2 regions of the Bacillus mojavensis genome follow, and region 2 is predicted to be linked to the other one. Evidence: riboswitches for the same ligand, from Rfam matches in the RefSeq annotation. Region 2 holds a riboswitch; the other holds the start of a gene.
The links. Region 2 has a riboswitch for S-adenosylmethionine ahead of metN (methionine ABC transporter ATP-binding protein MetN). Riboswitches for the same ligand answer to the same signal wherever they lie in the genome.
Positions count from the first base shown of each region.

Region 1: it holds a riboswitch for S-adenosylmethionine, as region 2 does, so the genes downstream of both, HC660_RS10000 (2-hydroxyacid dehydrogenase) here and metN (methionine ABC transporter ATP-binding protein MetN) in region 2, are expected to answer to the same signal.

Region 1 is NZ_CP051464.1:1,956,854-1,963,186, reverse strand. It holds gene exlX (expansin ExlX) at 1-97, shown strand, start outside; gene HC660_RS10010 (hypothetical protein) at 433-729, opposite strand; gene HC660_RS10005 (molybdopterin oxidoreductase family protein) at 840-2,882, opposite strand; SAM riboswitch class I at 3,031-3,122, shown strand; gene HC660_RS10000 (2-hydroxyacid dehydrogenase) at 3,169-4,242, shown strand; gene HC660_RS09995 (FGGY-family carbohydrate kinase) at 4,261-5,739, shown strand; gene HC660_RS09990 (MFS transporter) at 5,833-6,333, shown strand, end outside.
Region 2 is NZ_CP051464.1:3,144,757-3,151,089, forward strand. It holds gene sufC (Fe-S cluster assembly ATPase SufC) at 1-755, opposite strand, end outside; gene HC660_RS16470 (YuzK family famiily protein) at 933-1,085, opposite strand; gene HC660_RS16475 (carboxymuconolactone decarboxylase family protein) at 1,278-1,655, opposite strand; gene metQ (methionine ABC transporter substrate-binding lipoprotein MetQ) at 1,740-2,561, opposite strand; gene metP (methionine ABC transporter permease MetP) at 2,575-3,243, opposite strand; gene metN (methionine ABC transporter ATP-binding protein MetN) at 3,236-4,261, opposite strand; SAM riboswitch class I at 4,367-4,473, opposite strand; gene HC660_RS16495 (SCP2 sterol-binding domain-containing protein) at 4,588-4,932, opposite strand; gene HC660_RS16500 (thioredoxin family protein) at 5,041-5,361, opposite strand; gene HC660_RS16505 (toprim domain-containing protein) at 5,373-5,726, opposite strand; gene HC660_RS16510 (YusG family protein) at 5,804-6,040, opposite strand; gene gcvH (glycine cleavage system protein GcvH) at 6,096-6,333, opposite strand, start outside.

The DNA.
Region 1 (6,333 bases), 1.2 Mb from region 2:
TCGCGGAAAAGTTGTAAAAGACACGATTCCAAAGCTTCCTGAAAACGGAACATCTAAGTCATACACAGTTCCTGGGCATGTGCAGTTTCCTGAATAAAACAGGTTATAAGAAAAATCTGAAAATAAATAAATTCATGAAAAGCAGGTTACCGATCCTGCTTTTTATTTTTATGGAAACTGAACATCATAGTTCGTTTTATTGGACTAATCGCAGTTACCTGTACAATAATAAAGCCCTTTCTGTATTGAGTCATACGAAGAATCAATCAAGTTGTGCATGAATTTGAATTGTGGTTTGACCGGTTATCCTTTCCCGAGGAGCGAAGTTTTGGTGGTGGCCAATCTATACTGCTGAGAATTATTACCGGCTGGAAGACAGCTGAATGGGGAAGAGCGGTGCCTGAAAGAACCGCTCTCCTGTAAAAACTCGTATTAATCTTTCGCTTGGTGTTCCTCTCCTAATGTTAATAGCCATTCTCTTAAGATATGTTTTTGCACATATCTTTTTCCGTTTATTTCAATATGAGGGAGGTCTGTGAGATCCTTCGCTAAGTGTTTCGCCTCCGCTTGGGTTATGCCTAAAAAATGCCCGATGTAAAAGTGAATATCTCGTTCTTTAATCAGCATGATGTCATTTTTTCCGTTAGCTTTTGGGTTGTTAATATGCTTTAATCCTTCTCCGATAAAATATCCAGCCAATGCAATACCGATTCCTAAAAAAACGTCCATGTGTCTGCCTCCATTATGTAATCGTCATGTTATACGGTCAATCCATATCATTGGTTTCATTTTTTTGATTGTGTACACAAAAAACCGCCAGAGCAAGCTCTGGACGGTTTCTATGCTTTCTCAATCTGCACTCGGCCTGAGAAAAAAGTGGCGCCTCCGCCCATATCAGACAAGCGGTCTGGGGTCAGGGCGTTAACAAGCTGATTTTTGCCTGGTTCATCTGCCCATAATCCTTGGCTGACGACAACACCGGGCAGCACTTGTTCTCCGACTGCGGCGGTTAGTTCACACTCACCTCGGCTGTTCCAAATCCGTACAGCTTCACCATCAGTGATGCCGTGTTCTTCGGCATCTATCGTGTTGATAAAGAGTTTCGGTGTTTTTTCAAGTTTGACGTGCTTTGCATTGTTGGAAAACGTTGAATTTAAGAAATTATGATTCGGCCCCGGAACATACATAAACGGGAATTCTTGATCCGGCGCAAGCGGCGTATGTGTCGGTAACGGCGGGAAACCGGCTTGTTTCATTTTTTCTGAATATAATTCTATTTTTCCGCTCGGTGTCGGCAATTTACCCGGGAACAGCGGCTTTTCACGCTTCGCCTTCATAAACGAACGTTCAGTGAGTGATTCATAACGAATCTCTGCCAAATAAGGATTATCTGGATGGTGAAGCGCCTGGCGGATTAAGTCTTCATCTGAATCTTTCAGCTCCTGATCCGTAAATCCCATTGCCTCAGCCAATAACCGGAATACCTCGGTATTAGACTTACTTTCTCCGTATTTCTCAATCACCGGCTGCTGAAGCTGAATGTAATGGTGCCAGTATGAGGTGTAAAAATCAGTATTTTCAAAAGCAGATGTAGCAGGCAGTACAATGTCCGCATATTTGGCTGTTTCTGTCAAAAACAAATCATGAACCACGGTGAACAAGTCATCCCGCAGGAGGCCTTGTCTGACTTTGTTCGCTTCTGGCGCCACAACGGCTGGGTTCGTCCCATAAATAAAGAGGGAGCGAACAGGAGGGTCTGTTTCCAGAAGGACTCTGCCCAGCTGGTTCATATTAAACGATCTCGGTGTGCGGCCTTTCAGTAAATCAGGACGCTGAAGCGCGTTGGTGTTATATTCTAAAATTCCGCTGTTATGCTTGATGGCACCGCCTCCTGTATGCATCCATTGACCGGTAATCGCCGGAAGACAGGCAATCGTTCTAACAATCATCCCACCGTTGTCGTGATGCTGAAGGCCGTTTCCGATTCTGATAAAGGAAGGGGAGGTTTCACCATACATTTTTGCCAGCTGATAGATATCGTCGGTACTGACACCAGTGATCAGCGATACCTTTTCTGGATGATACTGTTTCACATGCTCGCGCAATTCTTCATAGCCGACTGTATATTCTGATAGAAACGCTTCATCGTAAAGGTTTTCTTTAAATAATATGTGCATGATTCCAAGGGCAAGCGCGCTGTCGGTACCGGGTTTTATAGGAATAAACCAATCTGCGAGACGCCCTGTCTGATTTTTATGCACATCAATTACAACAATTTTTGCGCCTTTTTTCCGTGCTTTTTGTGCGATTGTAATTTGATGCATGTTTGTGCTGACTGCGTTAATTCCCCAAAAGATAAACAGTTTTGTATGAATCGTTTCTTCAGGATCGATTCCAGCACTCACACCCATGGTATATTTATAGCCTTCTGAACCGGCTTTGCTGCAAATCGTCCGCTCAAGCTGGCTTGAGCCCAGACGGTAAAAGAAGCGGCGGTCCATTCCTTCAGCCGTTAATTTTCCCATATTGCCGTAAAAGCTGTAAGGCAGTATGCTTTCAGCCCCTTCTTCATCAATCAGCTGTTTCCAGCGAGATGTGATGGTGTCAATCGCTTCCTCCCAAGAAATTGGTTTAAACTCTGCCTCGCCCTTCATACCTATTCGTTTCAGCGGAGTCGTCAGCCGCTTCTCATCATAGATGCGCTCAGCCATATTTCGTACTTTGTTGCATATATTTCCGGCTGTCACGGGATGATCAGGATCACCCTGCACTTTCACAATCTTCCCGTCTTTTTTATGTACCAGTAATCCGCACTGGTCCGGGCAGTCCAGTGAGCAAACGGATTTAAAAATGCCGTTTTGTTGAGTGGCAAACGATTTCATAGCCCAGTTCCTCTCCCTAGTTAGATATATTGTAAGAATTATAACATTTCGAATGATAACGTCAATTCTGAAAAAAAGACATTGACATCAATCTGGGTCTTCTTTATGATTAACGTATTCTTAATTCTGAAAATTACATACAAAACATTTTCTATCAAGAGAGGTGGAGGGACTGGCCCTATGAAACCTCGGCAACATTATTGTGCCAATTCCAGCAAGCGTCAGCTTGAAAGATAGGAAAGTAAGGTTTATACCGGCTTCTGTCTGTGGCAGAGTGCGCCTATACATGAATCTCTTTCCATCTTTGGAGAGAGATTTTTTTGTGTGGAAAATAACAATGAAAAGGATGTTTTGCATCATGACGGTTTTGATTACAGCACCGTATAACGAAGAAGGACGAAAAGAGCTTGAAAAATTGTTCGGTTCCGTTGTTTATCAGTCTTGGAAAGAAAACGGCCGGGCATACAGAGAAGAAGAATTGATTCAGCTATTACAAGAGTCAAATGCGACGGGGTTGATTACTGAGCTTGATCAAGTGACAGAAAACGTGTTCGCATCAATGCCGGCACTTTCATTCGTGGGAGTATGCAGGGGGATGCCTTCCAATGTTGATGTGACAGCAGCGTCAAACAGAGACATTCCGGTTTTCTATACGCCTGGGCGAAACGCACAAGCTGTTGCTGAAATGTTTATCGGAAATGTAATTTCATTTCTCCGTCATACGAATACCTCAAATCAATGGCTACAAGATGGAAAATGGAACAGCGATTATTTGCAGGCGTATGCCAAATTCAAAGGTAATGAAATAACAGGAAAAACCGTGGGTATGGTGGGATTCGGAGCGGTTGGGCAAAGGATCGCAAAACTGTTGACTGCATTTGACTGCAAGGTTTTGTATTACGATCCATACGTACACCACGATCATCAGCTATATGAAAAAGTTTCTCTGGAGAAGGTTTTTTCTGACAGTGATATCGTTTCTGTTCATCTGCCGCGTACAGATGATACGCTTGGCCTCATTGATCGTTCGTATTTTGACTTGATGAAAGAGAGCGCCATTTTCGTGAATACATCACGAGCTGTCGTAGTGAACCGAGAGGATCTTTTATCTGTACTGAAAGAAAGTAAAATCAGGGGAGCGATATTAGACGTTTTTTATCACGAGCCTCCAGAGGAATCGGATTATGAATTTATCTCATTGCCTAATGTTCTGGCAACACCTCATTTAGCAGGGGCAACATTTGAAGTGGAGGATCATCACGTTACCATTCTGAACGAAGCGCTTAAAAAGTGGAAGGGTGAAAAAACTCTCAATATTCCGACTTTATATAACAGAAACGATCTTACAGCAGAGGTGTAAGAAAAGGAGGGCATCAGGATGACGAAACAAAAAGGTTATCTCGTATTTGACATTGGCACTGGCAATGCAAGAGTTGCAGTCGTAAGTGTGTCGGGCAGCGTTCAAACGGTTGAACGGGAGGACATTGTATATACGGCCGAGCCGCTTTATCCGGACAGCCGCTATTTTTCTCCACAGGCGCTGTGGAATCAAATCATGAATCTGGCTAAACGTGCGATGTCTCGTTCTCATCATATTGAAATTATTGGTCTCACTTCAACAAGTCAAAGACAGGGGATCGTGCTGCTCGATCAAAATGGTGAGTCTTTCCTCGGTCTGCCGAACATTGACAATCGGGGCAGGGAGTGGGAGGGAAATATACCGAATCGTGAAGAAGTATACAGCCGAACAGGCCGTCTGCCGACTGCGCTTTTTTCAGCGCTCAAGCTTTATGGTTTAAAGCACCGGCAGCCCTCCTTATGGAAAAAGACTGCAAGCTTCACAAGCATCAGTGATTGGGTGACGTATCAGCTGAGCGGAGTATTGACATATGAACCGTCACAGGCGACGGAAACGCTGCTGTTTGATGTAAAACAAAATACATGGTCAGAAGAGATGTGCAATATATTCGGTTTCTCGCCATCTATTCTTCCGCCTCTAGTAAGAGCGGGAACAGTCATTGGATCGATAACTGATGAGTATGCGGCAGAATTGGGACTGTCACATCATGTGAAGGTTATAGCGGGTGGGGGAGATACACAGCTTGCTGTCAAAAGCACTGGCGCTGCTCTGGGAGATGCAGTCATTGTATCAGGTACGACAACACCGATTACCAAAATGATTGATGAAACTCATGAGGACAGACATCATAAAGCCTGGCTGAACTGCCACACAGATCAAGGACAGTGGCTTGCAGAGACGAATCCCGGGATAACAGGTCTGAATTTTCAAAAATTAAAGGATATTTTCTATCCGAATGAACCGTACGATGTGATGGAACAAGAAATTACTGCAATAGCTAAGGAAGATCATTCCTGTGTGTCGTCCCTCGGTTCATATTTATCGGCAGAAAAAAACAATCTAGCGAAGGGCGGCTTTCTCTTTGATGTACCGCTTTCAGCCCATTTAAGCAGAGCGCATTTTGTACGTGCGGCATTACAGGAGATTGCAAGTTCAATCAAATGGAACTTTGACATTTTAACAGAGATCACTCCGTTTAATCGTGACTATGTGTGGGGATGCGGAGGCGGATTCCAAAGCAGAGCATTTACACAATATATCGCCAATCTTCTTCAGAAAAAAATCTATGTCAAAGAAGGATACAGTCAGGCATCAGTCGTTGGTGCTGCGGTGGTTTGCAATGAGGCCTTTCGTTTGACCGAAGAAATGTCTGGAAGTGTTCGGGTGATAGAGCCACAGGATTGCCGGATAGAAATGGCTTTATACGAGGAGTGGAAGCAGGTCCAGCGCTTCTTTTCAGGATTAGAGCCGTCATCGGGAAACAAGGTATTAGCATAAGGCGGAATTTGCCGCCGTTTGAGGAATTATACATGTTCTTACTTTATTGAGGTAATACGGTAATTGAGATAAGCATCTAAGGAGGATACAGATATGTTAGATCAAATTGGTATACCAAAGCGGCTGGCCTGGGGGTTTTTAGGGGTTGTGCTGTTTATGATGGGAGACGGCCTTGAACAAGGATGGCTCAGTCCTTTTCTGATTGAAAATGGGCTCACCGTTCAGCAATCTGCTTCGATTTTCAGTATATACGGCATTTCACTGGCCATTGCTTCATGGTTTTCAGGTGTATGTCTGGAAGCATTTGGGGCAAAGCGAACGATGTTTATGGGGTTGTTGTTTTATGTGATCGGTACAGCTGCTTTTATCGTCTTCGGATTTGAACAGCTAAATCTGCCTGTCATGTATGTGACTTACTTTATTAAAGGTTTAGGATACCCGCTATTTGCTTATTCCTTCTTGACATGGGTCATCTACAGAACACCGCAGAACAGGCTCAGTACAGCTGTCGGCTGGTTCTGGATTGCATATTGTCTGGGCATGTTTGTTTTCGGTGCTTGGTATTCAAGTTATGCCATTAAAACGTTTGGTTAT
Region 2 (6,333 bases):
ATGCCAAGTTCTTTTTTGATCCAGTCATAACCTTCTGCTTCAAGACGCTGTGCAAGCTCTGCACCGCCGGATTTCACAACGCGGCCTTGCATCATAACGTGAACAACATCAGGAGTGATGTAGTTTAACAGGCGCTGATAGTGAGTGATCATCAGGCAGCCGAAGCTTTCGTTGCGCATTTTGTTGATCCCTTTTGATACAACTTTCAGAGCGTCAATATCAAGACCTGAGTCGATTTCATCAAGGATGGCGATTTTCGGTTCAATCATCATTAATTGAAGAATTTCGTTGCGTTTTTTCTCCCCGCCTGAGAAACCTTCGTTGAGGTAGCGCTGAGCCATTTCAGGGTCCATTTCTAAGAATTCCATGTTTTCGTCCATTTTGCGGATGAATTTCATAAGAGAAATTTCATCGCCTTCTTCTCTGCGCGCGTTGATCGCAGAACGAAGGAAGTCGGCATTTGTCACACCGCTGATTTCACTAGGGTACTGCATCGCAAGGAACAAACCTGCCTGCGCACGCTCGTCCACTTCCATCTCCAGTACATCTTTGCCGTCAAGCGTGATGCTGCCTTTTGTTACTTCATATTTAGGATGCCCCATAATGGCAGCTGATAGAGTTGATTTACCAGTACCGTTCGGTCCCATTACCGCGTGGAACTCTCCGCCTTTTATTTCAAGGTTTACACCTTTTAAGATCTCTTTCCCTTCGATTTCAACGTGAAGATCTTTGATCGTTAATGTTGAAGCAGCCATATCTATACCTCCAAAAATATATAATCATTATTCTCATTTTATTCTCATTCTAATTTTATAACAAATGAAAAGTAAATACAACTTTTTATCGTGCCTTGCACATTTCTCAAGTTTAACAAAGTTCAGCACTTTATTAAAGCAATTGAAAAAGAAAAAGAGTGGATTCCCACCCTTTTTTTAAAGACCGATTTTCTCATTAAGCTCAGCAGAATACCGCTTGCATTTTTTATATTCAAGCTCTCTCTGCCGCTCAACTTCCATTCTTGTATCCAGCCGGCGTCCGTATTCCTCGTATCCGATTCCATGAGACAGCTGCATCGCTTTTTCCATTTCTGACGTATAATCGAGGTCCAGTCTGTCCTGGCTGCTGCAAATAATGAATCAATCCCTTCATTTATTTACTGCTATTGTATCAGCTCCAAGACCGATGCTGCAAAATGGATATGGCTTGATATAACATCGGATGAGACGAAAGGACCCTTTGAGTTAAAATGAGAATCGTTTTTCGGAATATTCCTTCTTCTAATGCGTAGTGTTTCCAAATTCCTCTATGCACTGCTGGACAACTGTCACACCTTGGCTTAGAGCAGCTCCGCCTCCGAACGCCGCTGCCACACTGACTGCTTCGAGAATGTTTTCTTCTGTCGCTCCCTCATCAAGACAGCCTTTTGTGTGATAGATCATGCAATATTCATCCTGAGCATTGATGGCAATTCCGAGGGCGATCAGCTGTTTTTCTCTTTCAGTCAGAGAATTGCCGGCAAAGCATTGTTCAGTAAACTCGTTAAACTTTCTTCCCATTAGCGGCATCTTTTGTTCAAATGTGCCTAAACCTAATTTATACTGTTTTAGCGCGTCCTGCATGCTTCCTCTGTCTTGATTCAAAGAAAATCCCTCCATCTGTTTAACATTCCTTTTTATTATGAACAGCTTTTAGGAAAATACCCGAAAAAAACCCCGGATTTCTCATCCGGGGTTTCAATCTTATTCAGAGACTGGGAGAACAGCTCCGTCATATTTCTTCTCGATGAAGTCTTTAATCTTTTTAGAGTGAAGAACTTCCATCAGCGCTTTGATTTTTGCAGAATCCTCTTCGCCATCTCTCACTGCAATGATATTAGCGTAAGGGTTATCTTTTGTTGATTCCACTTCAATCGCGTCTTTTTTGGGATTTAATTTATTTTGGATCGCGTAGTTCACATTGATGAAGGCCGCGTCTCCTTCTTTGTTTTCATATGCTTTTGCCGTTAATTCAGGCGCTACTTTTTTAAACTGTAGGTGTTTCGGGTTTTTCTTAATGTCTTTCAGTGTTGCATCGACTGTTTCCACTTTGGAGTCAAGTGTAATTAATCCTGCATTCTCAAGCATTGCAAGCATACGGCCTTGTTCAGCAACGTTATTTGTCAGGATAATTGTCGCACCGTCGGGAAGCTCTTTTAATGATTTATATTTTTTAGAATAAATACCGAATGGCTCTAAGTGAATCGCACCGGCATTCACAAGTTTATAATCTTTGTTTTCTTTCATTTCTTGCTCAAGGTAAGGAATGTGCTGGAAGAAGTTTGCATCCACTTCTTTATCAGCTAAGGCTTTGTTGTACATTTTGTAATCACTAAGCACTTTCACTTTCAGTGTGTAGCCTTTTTCTTTTAACAATGGTTCAGCTTCTTTTAAAATTTCTGCATGCGGTGTTTTTGTAGCTGCAACAACAATTTCTTTCTTGCCGGATTCAGCGTTATTAGAACCGCAGGCAGCCATAACTCCTGCAAATACAAGTAGTAATGCACCCAAAAATAGCTTTTTCAAAGTAAATCCTCCCTTATCGTTTATCTATTATATTTGTTATGACATCACCGATCATTTGAATAATGAAAACGATGATTAAAATAAATACAGTAGCAACGAAGGTAACATCAGTATTATTAGACTGATATCCTTCTACATATGCAAGGTTTCCAAGTCCTCCTGAACCGATGGCGCCCGCAATGGCTGTTGAGCCGATCAAAGCAATGGCCGTAACCGTGATCCCAGAAATAAGGGCCGGCATGGATTCCGGGAGCAGCACTTTGAAAATAATGGTTGATGTTTTGGCTCCCATTGATTTCGCAGCTTCGATGACGCCCTTATCCACCTCACGCAGCGCAATTTCAGCGAGCCGCGCGTAAAACGGGGCTGAGCCGATGACTAACGCCGGCAGTGCCGCGTTCGGCCCTAAGATGGTGCCGACTAAAAACTTCGTAAAACCTAGTAATAAAATAATTAAAATGAGGAACGGAATAGACCTGAATACATTGACAATAGCCGCAATTACAGTGTTGACTGCTTTGTTCTGCCAGAGGCTCCCTTTGCTTGTAAGAAAGAGCAGCAGGCCGAGGATCACCCCGATGACAAAGGCAAAAACCAAGGAGATCAGCGTCATATAAAGCGTTTCGTATGTCGCGTTCCATAATTCAGTTACATCAACGTTCGGGAAGTATTTTTCAAACATTCGTGATCACCTCTGCTTTCACCTGTTTGTCATTAATAAACCGGATCACGTTTTGCACTTCTTCCTCGTCACCGTCAATATGGATAAACAATGAACCGTATGCCCCGTCCTTCGTCTGCGAGATTTTCCCCTGCAGAATATTGACGCTGACATTGAAGTTTCTGATCATCTCTGTAATCAGAGGCTGTTCAGCTGAATCACCGACAAATGTGAGCTGAACCGTTGTTCCTGACGCTTTTTCGTCAAGAAGATGCTGAAGTGTTTCTTTTGTTTCTTCAGGCTCAGTCACCTGCTGAACAAACCGTTTAGTCATGTCTTCCTTCGGATTCTTGAAGACATCGAGAACTTCTCCTTCTTCAACAACCTTTCCGTTTTCCATAACAGCGACTCTGTTGCAGATTTTGCGGATGACGTGCATTTCGTGTGTGATCAGCACAATCGTCAAACCGAGTCTCTCATTAATATCGGACAAAAGATCCAAGATTGAATCGGTTGTTTGCGGATCTAAAGCTGATGTCGCTTCATCACAAAGGAGAACCTTCGGATTGTTTGCGAGCGCTCTGGCGATTCCGACCCTCTGCTTTTGTCCGCCGCTCAGCTGAGACGGGTAAGATTTCTCTTTTCCTTCTAAACCTACCAGTTTAATCAGTTCATTGGCACGCTTAATCCGCTCGCTTTTTTTCACCCCGGCAATTTCTAAAGGAAACATGATGTTATCTCTGACAGTTCGCGACCAGAGCAAATTGAAGTGCTGGAAAATCATACTGATGTCATGGCGCGCTTTTCTTAAATTGCGTCCGTTTACTTCATTAATCTTCGTTCCCGCCACTTCCACGATTCCTGAGCTTGGTTTCTCAAGTCCGTTCAGCAGACGGATTAAGGAACTTTTACCAGCTCCGCTATATCCTATAATTCCAAAAATCTCACCTTTTTTAATGGAAAGCGAGACATTTTGGACAGCATTGACATCTCCATGTTTCGACTTATACACTTTTGAAACATCCTGAAGATTGATCAAAGCGATCACCTGCCTTAACACTATTCTAAGAAATCTTCCGGTTTTTTCTGCAAAAGAAAAGCCTTTCTGCACACTTGAGCAGAAAGGCTTATATAAAACGCCTTTCTCTCATCTTTCAAAGCTTAACGCTTCGTGTGAATTGGCACCATTTCAACAATGTTGATGGTTGCCGGGCTTCATAGGGCACTTCCCTCCACCTCTCTTGATAAGAGAAATATATAGTCTTTTTCGTCCGGAAATTCTTAATGTAGAATAGCATGGCGAATCATAAAATGTCAATAAAATAAATGATGTAAACTTTTACTATTGTAATAATTTGCTATTTTTTAATTCTTTAGAATCCTCTGAAAAAAACCGTTTGTCAGCCAAAGAATGGCTTCCAGCTTTAACAGCGCTCTGAATGAACCCTTTACCTTTAGGCTTCCGCTCTGGATCAGGTGCTGAAGGGAAATGTCTCCATGCAAAAGATGAATGATTTCTGTTTGGTTTCCATAAAAGGTCAGGTTGGACGTTTGGGGCGGAGAAATTTTTGTCATTTCTCCCTGTTCGTTTATTGAGACGGTTAAGGCTTCTGTTTCTCCTTGGAAGGTAATGAGCAATGTCGAAGCGTTCAAAAGGGGTTTTAAAAACAGATGCTGTAAATCATCTTCTAAAACTTCCGCTTTCTCCATTTGTACAACCTCCTAGTTTGTTGGTCATACATACACATTTCTCTCTTCAGCGCAAGAACCCCTTTATAAAACGAACGACAAATTCATTGGAATGCGCCGAGAAAAATGTCATAAATGAGATGCAGAAGATGATTTTTGTTTGATCAGCTCATATAAATAAGAAACGGAATGAAACGCATACCCTCTTTCAATTACTTTTCCGTCCTTAAACAGCAGAAAACAAGGGACGCTTTCAATTTGATATGCTTTAGCAAACGCCGGAGAATAGTTGAGATTATTTTTATAGAAGGCGACAGACGGGAGCATGTCTTCGACGACCGTCAGCATTTTGCTTGCCAGCTGGCAGGTACCGCAAAACGGAGTATATAGATATAGGAGATACACATCATCAGTAATGTGTTCAAGCTCTTGTTCTTGGAGTTCTTTCACGCTATAACACCTCAGGTCTTTCTTTCAAGAAAATTCGTATGGACATTCAGATTCGCGCTCAGTAATACAGATGCTATATGGTGTCTGGGCGCCGCCTCCACTTCCTTATAGGCTCTGTCGATATATAAATGGTAGGCTTCATTAAATTCCCTTTTCAGCTGTTTTCTCAATTTCTCGCCTGATTCATCGGCATCAACCAAAATATAGACGTCCTTCTCGTAAAGCTCGTCTGCCAATTCCTCCAGCTTCAGCTGGCTGATTGTTCCGTTTGTGCAGATAATGCGCACTGGCTCATTCAGGACGCTTTCGATCTTTTCTTTATCTGATTTCCCTTCAACAATCATGACTTTTTCCAGTTCGTCCATGTTCATCTGCTTCACCTGCCGCGTCGAATTTGAAACGTTCAGATTGTAAAAGAAGGCAGTGAAATTCACCGCCAACATCAACACCAGCCGCTTTCGTAGTCACAATCAACATATTTCTGATCGTCTCCTGAAACCACGTCGGCTGTTTTATAAAATTTTTCATTTTCATAGGTAAAGCCGGACTTTAGCTCATATTCATTCATGCCTGTCATTTGGCCGATCATCTCATCTTCATGATATAACGAGAGCCGGCCATTTTGAAAGCGGCCTGTCACATCATTGGTGACATCGAGCTTTTGTTTGCTGAAAGCCATATTGGACACCTCCCATAGCGTTAGCGTATCCAATTGCCTGCTCAGCTATCCAGTTTTAGTCTTGTTGTGTCATCTCTTCGTATTGCTCTGCTGTCATTAGTTTTTCAATTTCAGACGCGTCAGACGGTTCAACGACGATCATCCATGCTTTTTCATACGGAGATTCGTTGACGAATTCCGGGCTGTCATCAAGATCCTCGTTTACTTCCACTACAGTTCCGTTAATCGGTGCGTAAAGCTCAGATACCGTTTTTACGGATTCTACACTTCCGAAAGGCTCGTCCGCTTTGATT